4 regions of the Rhizomicrobium palustre genome follow, and region 3 is predicted to be linked to each of the others. Evidence: riboswitches for the same ligand, from Rfam matches in the RefSeq annotation. Region 3 holds a riboswitch; each other region holds the start of a gene.
What was found. Region 3 has a riboswitch for cobalamin ahead of FHS83_RS00950 (FecCD family ABC transporter permease). Riboswitches for the same ligand answer to the same signal wherever they lie in the genome.
Positions count from the first base shown of each region.

Region 1: another riboswitch for cobalamin. It lies ahead of FHS83_RS11715 (TonB-dependent receptor plug domain-containing protein); the one in region 3 lies ahead of FHS83_RS00950 (FecCD family ABC transporter permease).
Region 2: another riboswitch for cobalamin. It lies ahead of FHS83_RS06450 (ribonucleoside triphosphate reductase); the one in region 3 lies ahead of FHS83_RS00950 (FecCD family ABC transporter permease).
Region 4: another riboswitch for cobalamin. It lies ahead of metE (5-methyltetrahydropteroyltriglutamate--homocysteine S-methyltransferase); the one in region 3 lies ahead of FHS83_RS00950 (FecCD family ABC transporter permease).

Region 1 is NZ_JAASRM010000001.1:2,625,269-2,628,660, forward strand. It holds gene FHS83_RS11715 (TonB-dependent receptor plug domain-containing protein) at 1-1,186, opposite strand, end outside; cobalamin riboswitch at 1,328-1,485, opposite strand; gene FHS83_RS11720 (DNA-3-methyladenine glycosylase 2 family protein) at 1,576-3,033, shown strand; gene FHS83_RS19665 (methylated-DNA--[protein]-cysteine S-methyltransferase) at 3,011-3,392, shown strand, end outside.
Region 2 is NZ_JAASRM010000001.1:1,424,574-1,427,965, reverse strand. It holds gene FHS83_RS06450 (ribonucleoside triphosphate reductase) at 1-1,751, opposite strand, end outside; cobalamin riboswitch at 1,849-2,061, opposite strand; gene FHS83_RS06445 (VOC family protein) at 2,307-2,687, shown strand; gene FHS83_RS06440 (cysteine hydrolase family protein) at 2,771-3,301, opposite strand.
Region 3 is NZ_JAASRM010000001.1:228,810-232,201, forward strand. It holds gene FHS83_RS00940 (hypothetical protein) at 1-100, opposite strand, end outside; gene FHS83_RS00945 (ABC transporter ATP-binding protein) at 182-934, opposite strand; gene FHS83_RS00950 (FecCD family ABC transporter permease) at 931-1,956, opposite strand; cobalamin riboswitch at 2,018-2,204, opposite strand; gene FHS83_RS00955 (ABC transporter substrate-binding protein) at 2,214-3,068, opposite strand; gene FHS83_RS00960 (aspartyl protease family protein) at 3,123-3,392, shown strand, end outside.
Region 4 is NZ_JAASRM010000001.1:2,407,903-2,411,294, forward strand. It holds gene metE (5-methyltetrahydropteroyltriglutamate--homocysteine S-methyltransferase) at 1-1,477, opposite strand, end outside; cobalamin riboswitch at 1,623-1,832, opposite strand; gene FHS83_RS10835 (alpha-N-arabinofuranosidase) at 1,959-3,392, opposite strand, start outside.

The sequences.
Region 1 (3,392 bases), 2.4 Mb from region 3:
CCGCCAGTTGATAGGCGACATTGGCCTTGTAAGAGGTGTGATCGCCGAACTGGCTATTATGGCTGTAGCGGGTGCCGACCGTAACCGTCAGGTTCGAGAGCGGAGAAACCTGAAGCTGGCCATAGACGCCATCGACGCGCACCGCACCGCCGATCGCTGCCGCATCATACTGGCCCTTCTGGGCGAAGCTGGTGCGTTCATGCTCATAGCCGAAGGTAACGACATCGGTCTGGTTCAGCTTATAGCCGCCCTGATATTCGATGCTGGTGGTGCCGCCTTTGCCGTAGAAATCCTGCACGGTGTCAAAGGTCTTGCGGTCGCTGTCGCTGCGGCTGATGGACAGACGATTGGTGAAACGACCGTTCAAGAAATCGCCATTCACGCCGCCATAGAGCGCCAGAAGTTCATTGGTGCCGTATTGATGCGTATCGGCAAGGGTGTAGTTCGGCGGCGGGAAGCCATCGAAGCTGTCACGCGCACGGGTGTAATAGACGCGCGCGTCAACGCTCACTTCCTCAGTCGCGTGCCAGCGCAGATTGCCGGTGGCGCCGAAGTGATGATAGCCGTCCGCTTCCGAATTGCCATTGCGGCTGTCGGCAGCCGAGACGCTGTTGGTAGTGTAGAAATTCGCTGCCGCGCCGAAATCAAGCGTGGAATAGCTGCCCCTGGCCGCGGCGTTCACATGCACGGTGTCGAGCGAACCGGCTTCCGCCGTCAGCGTCGCCTTGTTTTCTCCGCCACGCGCGGTGACGAGGCTGATGACGCCGCCGATGGCATCGCTGCCATACAGCGTCGATTGCGGGCCGCGCAGCACTTCCACGCGCTCAAGACCATTGGCGAGCACGTCACCCATCAAGGCCTGGCCGGTCGGGGCAGAGGGATCATTGATGCGCACGCCATCCACGAGCACCACGGACTGGCCGACTTCGGCGCCACGCAGCAGGACCGAGGTGGTCTGGCCGACACCGCCATTGCGGATCACGGTCACGCCCGGCGCGGTCGCCAGAGCGTCCGACAGAATGACGGTTTGACGGGCTTCAAGATCGGATGCGCTGATCACCGAAATGCTGGCGCCGGTGACGGCGGCAGGCTCGGGCGTGCGTGTGGCACTGACGACGATGGTTTCAGCGCCCGCAGCCGAGGCAAGGCTCATCACAGCAGCGGATGATAAAAGTAGTTTACGCATGACGTTCTCCTGGTTTGCGCCAAGAGCCGGCACGCGGGATATCCCGCATGAACTCCAAAGATGGATCATACTTCCCGCGACGACTCCAATACTGTCGTCGCGACGGTTTCCCCCGCAGTTTTCGGCGCACCCCGGCCGGAAACAGGACGACAGCATCAGGCAGGTCTCCTGGCTTTCCGGGTCTTCGTCCGCTTCCGCCTTCCCGGGATATCCCAGTGGCGTTTGGAAGCGTTCTCGCCGGGCACAGTTGCGGGGGCAGCCGCTTTCGCGTTCCCTAAACCTGACACCTGGGGCACTGCTAGACCGCTTTTGGCCCTGGGGTCAACCGCCGGACGTAGACGTCCGAAAATGGCCAGACGAGGCGTGTCTTTTGCGCCATGATGGCCGCCATGGATATGCCACCTTTCGACATCTGCTACCGGGCCTTGGCGAGCCGCGATGCGCGCTTCGACGGACGTTTGTTTGTGGCGATTACGTCTACCGGCATCTACTGCCGCCCGATCTGCCCGGCCCGCACCGCAAAGCCAGAGAATTGCCGCTTCTTTCCGAGTGCTGCTGCCGCTCAAGAAGCAGGCTTTCGTCCCTGCCTGCGCTGTCGCCCGGAAATCTCGCCCGATGCTGCTGCCTGGCGCGGGACCTCCAATACCGTATCGCGCGCGCTTGCGCTGATCGCCGAAGGTCATTTGGATAGTGAGGCGAATATCGCAGAACTCGCCGACAGGCTTGGTGTTGGCGAACGCCAATTGCGCCGTTTGTTCGAGAAACATCTCGGCGCCTCACCGGTGGTCGTGGCGCAGACACGCCGTATCCTTTTCGCCAAGCAGCTTATTCAAGACACTGCTCTATCAATGAGCGAAATCGCGGAAGCCTCAGGCTTCGGCTCTGTCCGGCGTTTCAATGATGCGTTCCGCAAACTCTATGGCAAAAGCCCAAGCGAGCTTAGGGCGCGCAAAGCCGCGATAGGTGCGATCACCGTCAAGCTCGGCTATCGCGCGCCTTATGATTGGGATCAGATGATCGCGTTTTTGGGCGGGCGTGCGGTAGATGGTGTCGAGATCGCCGAGCCCTCGCGCTACGCCCGCACCATCTCGCTTCATGGGCATATGGGTGCCATCGAGGTGCGGCCAGGGAAGGGGCATCTTGTTGCAGCTATCCGCTTCGCCGAGCCGCGCCACTTGCTCGCGATTGTTGGGCGGTTGCGGCGCCTCTTCGATCTTGATGCGGATGTTGCCGCTATCGGCGCGCATCTTTCGGCGGATGCCCATCTCGCGCCGCTGATCGCCAAACGGCCGGGTTTGCGCACGCCGGGCACTTGGGACGCGTTCGAACTTGCCGTGCGCGCCATTCTTGGTCAGCAGGTGAGCGTGGCTGCGGCGCGCAAACTGGCCTGCAAGCTGGTGGCGCTGACCTCTCCCATACTGACGCCCGACATCACAGGCGACGAGCGGCTGAAGGCGATCTTTCCAGACGCCGTGCGCCTCGCCGCGGCCGATCTTTCCAGCTTCGGCATGCCCAACGCCCGAAAGAAGGCATTATCCGCATTGGCCGATGCGGCGAACGCCGATCCGCGTCTTCTGGATGTGCACGGCGCCTTCGAAACCGTCATCGCGCGGCTCACGCAGTTGCCGGGCTTCGGTCCGTGGACGGCGCAGTACTGGGCCCTACGCGCGCTGCGCGACAGCGATGCCTTTCCCGCCGCGGACCTCGCGCTTCTCAGGGCGATGGAGGAAGGTGGTGCGCGGCCAGCGCCCTCCGCCCTATTAGCGCGGGCGGAGAATTGGCGGCCCTGGCGGGCCTATGCCGCCCAGCATCTTTGGGCTCAGGATGCAGACCGTGCTTTATCATGACGCCTTCGACACGCCTTTAGGCCCATCCCACCTCGTTTGCGATCAAGAGGGGCGCTTGCTTCTCTTTGGTTGGTATGAGGGCGCGCGCTGGCAAAAAGCCTTTTCCGGCGGCGACATCATGGACCAACCCAACCCCTTCGGCCTGCGCGATGCCTTCACGGCCTATTTCGCCGGAGAGGTGACGCGGCTCGACAGGCTCGCCATCGGGGTGCGCGGCACCGATTTTCAGATGGAGGTTTGGCAAGCCCTGCGCACCATTCCCGCGGGCCAGACCCTAAGCTATGGCGCGCTCGCCCAGCGAATCGGTAAAGCGAATGCGGTGCGCGCTGTGGGGCTCGCCAATGGCGCCAATCCCATCG
Region 2 (3,392 bases), 1.2 Mb from region 3:
AGTGCCTCGAAGGGATCGTCGGTGAAGCCCACCGGCAACTGGCTGGAATTCGTATAATAGGGCTGATCGGCGGAACCGGCCTGCAGTATGTCCGGAAAGCGCTTCTTGTCTTCGCGGGCGAAGCGATAGGTGGTGCCTTCCGCTGGCGTGGCTTCCAGATTGTAGAGATGGCCGGTCTCTTCCTGGAAGGCGACGATCTTGGCGCGCACATGATCCAAAAATTCCAGCGCGAAGGCATTGCCCTGCATCGTGGTGATGTCTTCGGCATCGTTCGTGAAGTTACGGATCATCTCGTTGATGCCGTTGACGCCAAGCGTGGAGAAGTGATTGCGCAATGTGCCGAGATAACGCTTGGTATAGGGGAAAAGGCCGTTATCCATATGCTGCTGGATGACCTTGCGCTTGATCTCGAGTGTGGTGCGGCCGATGTCGAGAAGATTGTCGAGGGCGGCAAAGAGCGCTTGCTTATCGCCCTTATGCACAAAGCCGAGGCGGGCACAATTCACCGTCACGACACCGACCGAGCCGGTCTGTTCGGCCGATCCGAAAAGCCCGTTGCCGCGCTTTAAAAGCTCGGTGAGGTCGAGCTGCAAGCGGCAGCACATGGAACGCACCATGTTCGGCTTCAGCTCGGAATTGATGAAGTTCTGGAAATAGGGAAGGCCGTATTTCGCCGTCATTTCGAACAGACGTTGGGCGTTCTCGCTTTCCCAGGGAAAATCCGGGGTGATGTTGTAGGTCGGAATGGGGAAGGTGAAGACCCGGCCTTTGGCATCGCCCGCCGTCATCACTTCCATATAGGCGCGATTGATCGCGTCCATTTCGGTCTGCAATTCACCATAGGTGAAATCCATTTCCTCGCCGCCGATGATCGGCACCTGGTCGGCGAGATCTTCCGGGCAGGTCCAATCGAAGGTGAGGTTGGTGAAGGGCGTCTGTGTGCCCCAGCGTGAGGGCACGTTGAGGTTATAGATCAGCTCCTGAATGCATTGGCGCACCTCGTCATAGCTCATGTCATCCTTGCGGATGTAGGGCGCCATATAGGTGTCGAAAGAGGAAAACGCCTGCGCGCCTGCCCATTCATTCTGCAGTGTGCCGAGGAAGTTCACGATCTGGCCGATCGCGCTCGACATATGCTTCGGCGGGGCGGCTTCCACCTTGCCCGGCACGCCATTGAGCCCTTCGGTCAGAAGCGTGCGCAGCGACCAGCCGGCGCAATAGCCCGCCAGCATGTCGAGATCGTGGATATGGATATCGCCTTCACGATGGGCGCGTCCGGCTTCCGGCGGATAGACGTGGGAGAGCCAGTAATTGGCGGTCATCTTGCCGGAGACGTTGAGGATCAGCCCACCCAGCGAATAGCCCTGATTGGCATTGGCGTTCACGCGCCAGTCGGCGCGGTTGAGGTATTCGTTGATCGAGGTCTCGACATTGACCACGGTCTGCTTGTCGGTGCGCAGGCGGGCGCGCTTCTCGCGATAGACGATAAAGGCGCGGGCGGTGGCGAAATGGTTGGCGCTGATCAAGACCTGCTCGACCACGTCCTGAACCTGCTCGATATGCGGGGCTGATTCGGCAAAGCGGTGCGAGAGCACCTTCACCGCCTGAATGGCGAGAAGATCGGCCTCGTTTCCTTCGAATTCGCCGCTGGCTTTACCCGCGCGCTCAATGGCGGAGCGGATCTTGGCCGCGTCGAAAACTACGATTTCGCCGCTGCGCTTGACGACATGGCGAGGTGTACGGGCCGGCATAACCTGATCTTTCATGGGAGCGGAGACGCCACGTGCCTTCGCGGCGCGCAAATTCGCGCCGGCTTGGGCCCGCTGGTGCACCCCGCCCGGGGACTCGACATACGTTCAGGTTACGGCCGGTCTCCTGGCTCGCGGCGCTCCCACCGAGCCTTCCCGGCGCATCGCCAGTGGCTTTCTCGGCAAGATCCCGTCCCCAAAAACGCTGAGCACAGGGCCGCTTACAGTTGCGGGGGCAGCGCAGGCGTTACACCTGCTTCCCTTTTCACTCTTTGGAAAACTTCCTTAGAGAACCGTAACGCAGAACGACATGGTGTATGCGCCCCTGCTGAAACGTCAAGAAGTGGTGGGTGCGCATTTTGACCCGGACGAAAAATTTCACACTTGCCGGACAAAGCGTCACGCCGATTCTTGAGTGTGGAATCAAGCACTCGCACCCAAACGATGCGTGTCCGGCGTTGGCCGCATGCCCGCCCTGCCAAAAACGGGCAGCCGCTGTCCCGTTTTGGTCCTAGCCTCTCTGTGCCTGTGACTGACGGCAGAGGGAGGAAGGGACGCATGCTGGGCTATGTGACGATCGGCGCGCGAGATGTGGAAGCCTCCGGCAAATTCTACGACGCCGTGCTTGGTGCCATTGGGGAAGAACGCAAATTCGCCGACGGCGGCTGGATAGGCTATGGGCCCAAAGGGGAAGATAGCCATTACCTCTATCTCTGCTCGCCCTATGACGGCAAAGCGGCTGTTCCCGCCAATGGGCTGATGCTGGCCTTCAAGGCCAAGAGCAAAGCCGAGGTTGATGAAGCTTATGCCGCCGCGATGGCGAATGGCGGTAGCGATGAAGGCGCGCCCGGCTTTCGTCCGCCCGAAGGCAAGGAATTTTATGGCGCTTATATGCGCGATCCCACCGGCAACAAGTTTTGCGTCTATGTGAAGCAATAGAGGCTCATGCGCCCGCTTTTATTTTTCGTCATGGCCGGGCTCCGACCCGGCCATGACGATTCAGATGTTACGCCGATCCAGCTTTAAGCCCCGAAACTCACATCCGCGGCAAGCTTCAGCCGCGCGAAGCGGCCGTTCCAGATATGCTGCGTGTGGGCGATGATGGTCGCGGCGGGCAGGATCTGGCTGTCGAAGGTGGTGTGCGCGTCGGCCACCACGGTGACGCGGTAATGCCGATCGAAGGCGCTGCGCACGGTGGCATCGACGCAGTATTCGGTCTGCATCCCGCAGATGACCAGCGAATCGACCCCCGCCGCTTTCAGCTTTTGATCGAGGTCGGTGTCGTAGAAGCCGCTATTGCGCTTTTTCACCGTCACGCTGTCGCCCGGTTCAGGTGCGATATCGGAAACAAAGGCAAAGCCCGGCCCGTGCTTGTCGAACTCGTCGCCGGTCCCGCCATCATGCTGGATATAGAACACCGGCACTTGGGCGGCGCGGGCATTAGCGATGAGGTTTTTGATGCGTGCGACGACGGCCCACCCGTTGAGCGGGCCCGCGCCGTTCTCACCGCTGAACATTGCGTTCTGCACGTCGATGATGAGAAGCGCTTGCATAAAATATCTCCCGCCGGATCGTACCCGGCGAGAGTCGTGGTTTGCGGCTGGGGTTGCAACCGCAAAACGATACACGTGGCTGCTTTACTGC
Region 3 (3,392 bases):
AGCCGCGCGTTTGCGCGATCAGGCTGGCTGCGATCAAAAAAACCGCGAGTAAGCCATTACCCAGACACAAGACCCAAACCGCAAGCGGTCGCTTCACCATTTTCCCCTCCCCAACTGCACCCCATCATAAGTCAGGGCGCGTCCCTCGGGGAGGCTGCGACATTTGTGATTTTTATGGGACTTATATCCGGCGATAAGCGCCATGCGACTCGGCACGGACGATCTGGAACACCCGTGCCAGGGTAGCGTCGGCCAGCGCCTCTGCCGGCGGGCCTTCCGTGTCGAGGCGGCCGCCGGACATCACCAGCACCCGGTCGCAATGGCTGCCCGCCAGGGCCAGATCGTGCAAGGTCAGGATCACCGCCGTGCCCCGCGCCGCCTCTTCCCGCAGCAGATCCATCAGACGGAGCTGGTGGGAGGGATCAAGATAGGCGGCAGGCTCATCGGCGATCAGGATATCGGCCCCGGTCGCCAGCGCGCGGGCGAAGAGCACGCGGGCGCGCTCGCCAGCCGAAAGCTGGTCCATGCGGCGGGCGACGAATTCGGCGGCGTCGGCACGGGCCAGTGCATGGGCAACAGCCAGCTCGTCAGAGGCAGCCGATCGCTGGAATGGCGCGCGATGCGGCAGGCGGCCGAGCATCACCACCTCGCTCGCCAGCATGGGCCAGCGCGCATCCCCGCCTTGCGGCAGATAGGCCATATGGCGGGCCAGAGCTGTGCGATCCCAATCGGCGAGCGGACGACCGAGGATACGGATATTGCCGCGCGTGAGTTTCTGAAAGCCCAGCACAGAGCGCAGCAGCGTCGTCTTGCCCGCGCCATTAGGGCCGACAATGCCGGTCACCTCGCCCGCATTGATGGCCACCGAAACAGCGGAGACTGCATTGCGGCCCGCAAAGGCGACCGAGACGTTTTCAAGCTCAAGGGCGCTCATACGTCTCTCCTAAGCTTCAGGATCAGCCAGAGGAAGAAAGGCGCGCCAAACATAGCCGTGACGACGCCGAGAAGGAGCTGCCCATCGGGCGCGATCAGGCGCAAGGCGACATCCGCCCCTGCCACAAGTGCGGCGCCACCAAGCGCGGATGGCAGAATGAGGCGGGAGGGCTGGTGGCCATAGAAGGGGCGCAAAAGATGGGGCACGACGAGGCCAACAAAGCTTACCGCGCCCGCCACCGCCGTGGCCGCGCCCGTCGCCAGCGCCACACCAATTACCACCCGGCCCCGGATCGAGCTCACACGCACGCCAAGGCTCTCAGCGGTTTCCTCACCTAGCGTGAGGGCATCAAGGCCGCGCCCCGTCGAGACCAGAAGCGCGAGCCCAAGGGCCGCGAGCGGCACGGCATAAGCGAGATCGTGAAGGGTGCGGTCTTTCAAGGAGCCCAGCATCCACAGCACCATCTCGCTCATGGCGTAGGGATTGGCGGACATGGAGAGCGCAAGCGCGGTGAGCGCGGTGGCGAAACTGGAAATCGCGACACCGGCCAAAACCAACGCCACCGGCCCTGCTCCGCTTTTGGAGAGTGCGAAAAGCAGACCTGCGGAGACCAGCGCCCCCAGGATCGCAAACAGCGGTAAGGCTAAGGGATGAGTGGCGACAAGGCCGAAATAGAGCGCCACCACAGCGCCGAGTCCAGCGGTGGAGGTGACGCCTGTGACGCCAGGCTCTGCCAGAGGATTGGCAAAGAGGCCCTGCAGCGCGGCGCCGCTCGCCCCCAACGCCGCGCCGACCACTAGCGCGAGGGCCGCGCGCGGCAGACGGATTTCCTGCGCCACGATGCCAGCCGTGCCATGACCATCGATGAGGCCTTGCAACAGCGCCATGGGGGAAAGGCCGGTCGGGCCCAACAAGAAAGACCACGCCCCGAAGAGAAGCGCGGTCAAAAGCAGAAGCAGCGTGAGGCGGGCGTCTCTGCTGACGCTTTTGCCTCGCACCGAGGAAATCACTGTCGCGTCCATCGCGGCCTTTCTGTCGCCGCGGCCGTGAAAACGGCTATCCCCCGGCACACCCCGGCCGGATGATGGACGACACGCGCCGGCAGGTTTCCTGGCTTTGCGGCTCGATATGCGGGGCCTTCCCAGTCAAAGACCAGTGGCCGACCGCGCGAGGCGCCGCTGACAGTTGCGGGGGCAGCCACGGGATTTCCACCCGCGTTCCCTTTCCGGTGCGCTGGGGTCGAATCTAAGCCATCACGGCTCAGCCGCCAACCCCAGGGCTAGTCCCTAGAGGTGCGCGCCCGCTTGGCGAGGCCGAGAAGTGGGGCGGCGCTCTGAACCGACCAGGGGCCGGGGCACATCAAGGGTGTGAGGGTGAGGAATTCCATATGGGTCCGCCCCTCCAGCGCCTTAAACGCCGGGTGGTGCAGGACGGCATAGGCCCGGGCGGAGCCGCTTTTCTCCTCCCCCCCCAGGATGAGAAGCTCGGGCGCGGTGGCTATCACCGCCTCGACCGGCAGTTGCCCGGCCCGGGTCAAGGCATTGGGCGGGGCGGCATTAACGATCCCGGCAAGGCGCAGAACCTCGTCGGTCACCCCCTGCACCTGGGCATAGCCTTGCGGCTCGTAAAGAATGGCCGAGACTGGGGGATGGGGCGCGGCTGCCTTAGCCCGCGCCACCCTCACATCCATTTCTGCCACCAGCGCCTTGGCCTTTCCGGGGGCGCCGAGTTCATCGCCCAGCATCAGGGTGATCTGACGGATTTCGGTAAGGCTGTTGGCCCAAGGCACGTCCAGGATCTGCACCCCGAGCCGCTGCAAATTCTGATGCAGGCGCGGATTGGTCCCCGCATACATCACGACGAGATCAGGGTTTTTCGCCATCACCGTTTCAGTGGAGGGGCGGATGACCGGCAGGCCAAGGGCCGCATCGGCGATGGTTGAGACGACCGGGTGGCGGTCCACCGCTTCATAGGAGAGCGCGGCAATGCGCTCCTTCGGCAAAAGCCGGAAGACATACTCGTCGGTGCAGAGGAAGGTGGAGACCACGCGCTGGGGCGCCGCCTCGGCATTACAAGTGAGGAAGCTCGTAAAAAAACAGGCAAGAACGGCAATGGTCCTATGATGGCTACGCATATTGTCGTTTCCTGATCCCGTTCCTACATCCTGGCGATCCAGAGGGGATAGCACATGAAATCGAAGATTGCCGCACTCGCGTTCTTAACCGCGACCAGCATGGCCGCGCTTGCCGCGGGCGCACCAGATGAAATCTTGAAGGCCAATAAAACAGCCATGGGTGGCGTGGCCTGGGATAGCAAAGCCACGCTGAAAACCGAAGCCAGTTATGACGGTCAGGGCTTGAAGGGCATCACCCACAGCCTTTCCGATCTGAAGGACGGGCGCACCATTAGCGATTTCGATCTTGGCCCCTTCAAAGGCGCCGAAGGCTTTGACGGAACC
Region 4 (3,392 bases), 2.2 Mb from region 3:
CATGCACCAGCACATCGATGCCCGCTTCCTCCTGCCAGCGCACGCAAGCTTCCGTCTCGCGGCGGAGGAACTCGTCGTAAGCCGCATCATCGAGCATGCCTTTAGCGTGGGAGGCGCGTGCCTCACGCACCACTTTGGTTTGCGGGAAAGAGCCGATGGTGGTGGTGGGGTACAGCGGCAGGCCGAGATAGGCTTTTTGCGCTTTGCGCCGTTCGGGATAGGCAGAGGCGCGCGCCGTCATTTGCGGCGTCACCTCTTCCAGCCGCGCTTTCACCGCCGCATTGTGAATCTTGGGCGAGGTCTTGCGCTTTGCGGCCGCTTGCGAAGAGGCCTCCAAAGCGTCTGCCACCGCGCCGCGGCCTTCATTCAACGCCCGGCCGAGAATGGAAAGCTCATCCAGCTTCTGCACCGAGAAAGCGAGCCAGCTTTTCAGATCGGGATCGAGCCCGGTTTCCAACTCGAGGTCGATGGGCGAATGGATGAGCGAGCAGGACGGCGCCAGCATCACCTTTTCAGGCTTGCGCTTCGCCAAAACCTTCTCCGCCGTTTCAAGCTTGGCGCAGAGATCGCTGCGCCAGATGTTGCGGCCATCGACAAGGCCGAGCGACAGGGTGAGGTCCTCCGGCGCCTTGGCGAGCACGCTATCGAGCTGATCCAGCGCGCGCACCAGATCAAGATGCAGCCCCGCCACCGGCAGGGCCAGCGCGGTTTCGAGATTATCGCCAAGCCCGCCGAAATAGGTGGTGAGCATCAGCTTCACTTGGGGCACTTCGGCGGCCAGAGTCTGATAGGCAAAGCGCAGCGCTTCTTTGGCGGCGTCGCTTAAATCCTGCACCAGGCAGGGCTCATCGATCTGTACCCAGTCTGCGCCTTCCGCCGCGAGTTGCTTCAAGACCGAGGCGTAAACGGGCAGCAGCGCAGGCAGAAGCCGCAGCGTGTCGAACTTCTCGCCCGCGGGTTTGCCGAGAAGCAGGAAGGTGACCGGGCCGACGAGAACGGGGCGCGTGGCGATGCCCAGCGCCCTGGCTTCACGGAATTCATCCAAAGGCTTCGTCGTGCACTGCTCGAAATCCTGATCCGCCAAAAATTGCGGCACCATGTAGTGGTAATTGGTGTCGAACCACTTCGTCATTTCCTGCGCATGCAGGTCGCAGCCGGAGCGCCCGCGTGTGCCACGCGCCATGGCGAAATAGGTGTCGAGCGCCACCGGGCCTTTCGGCATCAGATAGTGCTCTGGCACAGCGCCCACCATCACACTGGTGTCGAGAACATGATCATAGAGTGAGAAATCATTGCTCGGGATGACATCGATCCCGGCGGATTTTTGCCGCTCCCAAGCCCCAGCGCGCAGCGCTTTGGCGCGAGTTTGCAGGACTTCCGCGCTGATCTGGCCTGACCAGAATTCTTCCAGCGCTTTTTTCAGTTCGCGGCGTGTCCCGATACGCGGGAAGCCGAGATTGGAGACAAGAATGGACATGGATACGCCTCGTTGAAGCGCCGCAAACGCGCGTGTTGCGCGGCGGCAGGTAAATCCAGTCCCGGAGGAGATTGAAAAGAACGCGTGCGAAATTGACCGGCAATCCTGCCAGCTCGCATGCGCCTCACCGGAGCACCCCGCCCGTGGACGTTCTTTCGCCGGGGCAGGTCTCCTGGCTCACGGGTCAGCGCGGGGGCCGGTCTTCCCAACGCTAAACCTGCGTCAGTGACATCATCGGCACCCACTCGCCGCTTACAGTTGCGGGGGCAGCTTCGGCATTGCCTCTCGGCGCACCGAATTCCCTCTTAGCTTCCGCCGGTCGTCTGACGGAAGAACCTCGACACGGACATTAAGAGGAAGAGGGGCAAGCCTGTCAACAAGCATATAAAGAAATCTTTATATCTTCATATGCGGTGTGCGGCGGGCAAAAAAACGGCGCCACCGTTTCGGGTAGCGCCGGAAGTCATCGTGAAAAGAAAAATCAGTTCAGCGTCAGCACCGTGACCGAGGCGGGCGCGAGCGTGATCGAAAGTGTGCCGTCCGTGACCGTGGCGGAGACCGCTTTCGGTTTTACCGTTTCGGGTGCGGTGAAGCTGTTCACGCTGTCGAGCTTGGGTGCGGAAAGAACCTCACCCTTTGCCGTGCCCAACGCGCCGGGCAGTTTCACGCTGAAGCTTGCAGGCGATTTGGCATCGATATTGGTCAGCGCGATGACGATCTTGCCGTCCTTGGTCTTGGCGGCGACCGCATCGACCTTCGGCAAGGTGATATCGCCGAATTTATAGGTGCCCGCATCGAAGCTCACCGGCAGGAAGGTGGAATCCTGGAAGGGCACATACATCTTGAAGAGATGATAGGTGGGTGTCAGCACCATCTTATTGCCTTCGGTCAGGATCATCGCCTGCAGCACATTCACCATCTGGGCGATGTTGGTCATGCGGATGCGGTCGGCATGGCGGAAGAAGATGTTGAGATTGAGCGCGGCCAGAACGGCGTCACGCTGCGAGTTCTGCTGCTGCAGGAAGGCGGGATTGGAGCCCGGCGTCGGCGCCAGCCACGCGCCCCATTCATCCACCGTCAGCGAGATCTTCTTTTCGGGATCGAACTTGTCCATCGCCGCCGCCTGTTTGGCGACCAGCGGCTCCATATGCAGCGTGTCCTTCAGCATGAAGGCGTATTCGTCTTCGCCAAAGCCGGTCGAGGGATGCGAGGGCGGCCAAGCGCCCCAGGTATAGGAATGCAGCGACATGCCGTTGATGTCGAACGACCAGCCATGGCGCTTCTTCCAGGTCTCCATTACCGCATCGGTCCATACCGTGTCATCGCCGCCCGGGCCTACCGCCACTTTCTGGGTCGGCACGGCGGTGTTGTAGTTGTTGACGAAGCGGGCATAGAGCTTCATCTGCTGGACGTAATCTTCCGGCGTCATAAGGCCGCCGCAGTCCCAGCTCTCATTGCCGATGCCGATATAGTGGACCGCATAGGGTTCGGGATGGCCATTGGCGGCGCGTTCCTTGCCGAGCGTCGCGGTGGTGGGGGCGGTCATATATTCCACCCAATCGGCGGCCTCCTTCACCGTGCCTGAGCCGACATTCAGCGAGATATAAGCCTCGGCGCCGATCAGCTTGGCGAAGGTCATGAATTCGTCGGTGCCAAAGGTGTTGGGCTCGGGCGCATTGCCCCAGGCCGCGTTCACGCGTGCGACGCGCTTTTTGCCGACGCCATCGCGCCAGTGATATTGGTCGGCGTAGCAGCCGCCCGGCCAGCGCACCACCGGCACATGCAAGGCTTTCAAGGCGCCAACCACGTCGTTGCGGATGCCGCCCGTATTGGGAATTTTGGAGGTCTTGCCGACCCAGATGCCATCATAGATCTGCGTCCCTAGATGTTCGGCGAATTGACCGAAGATGTGCCG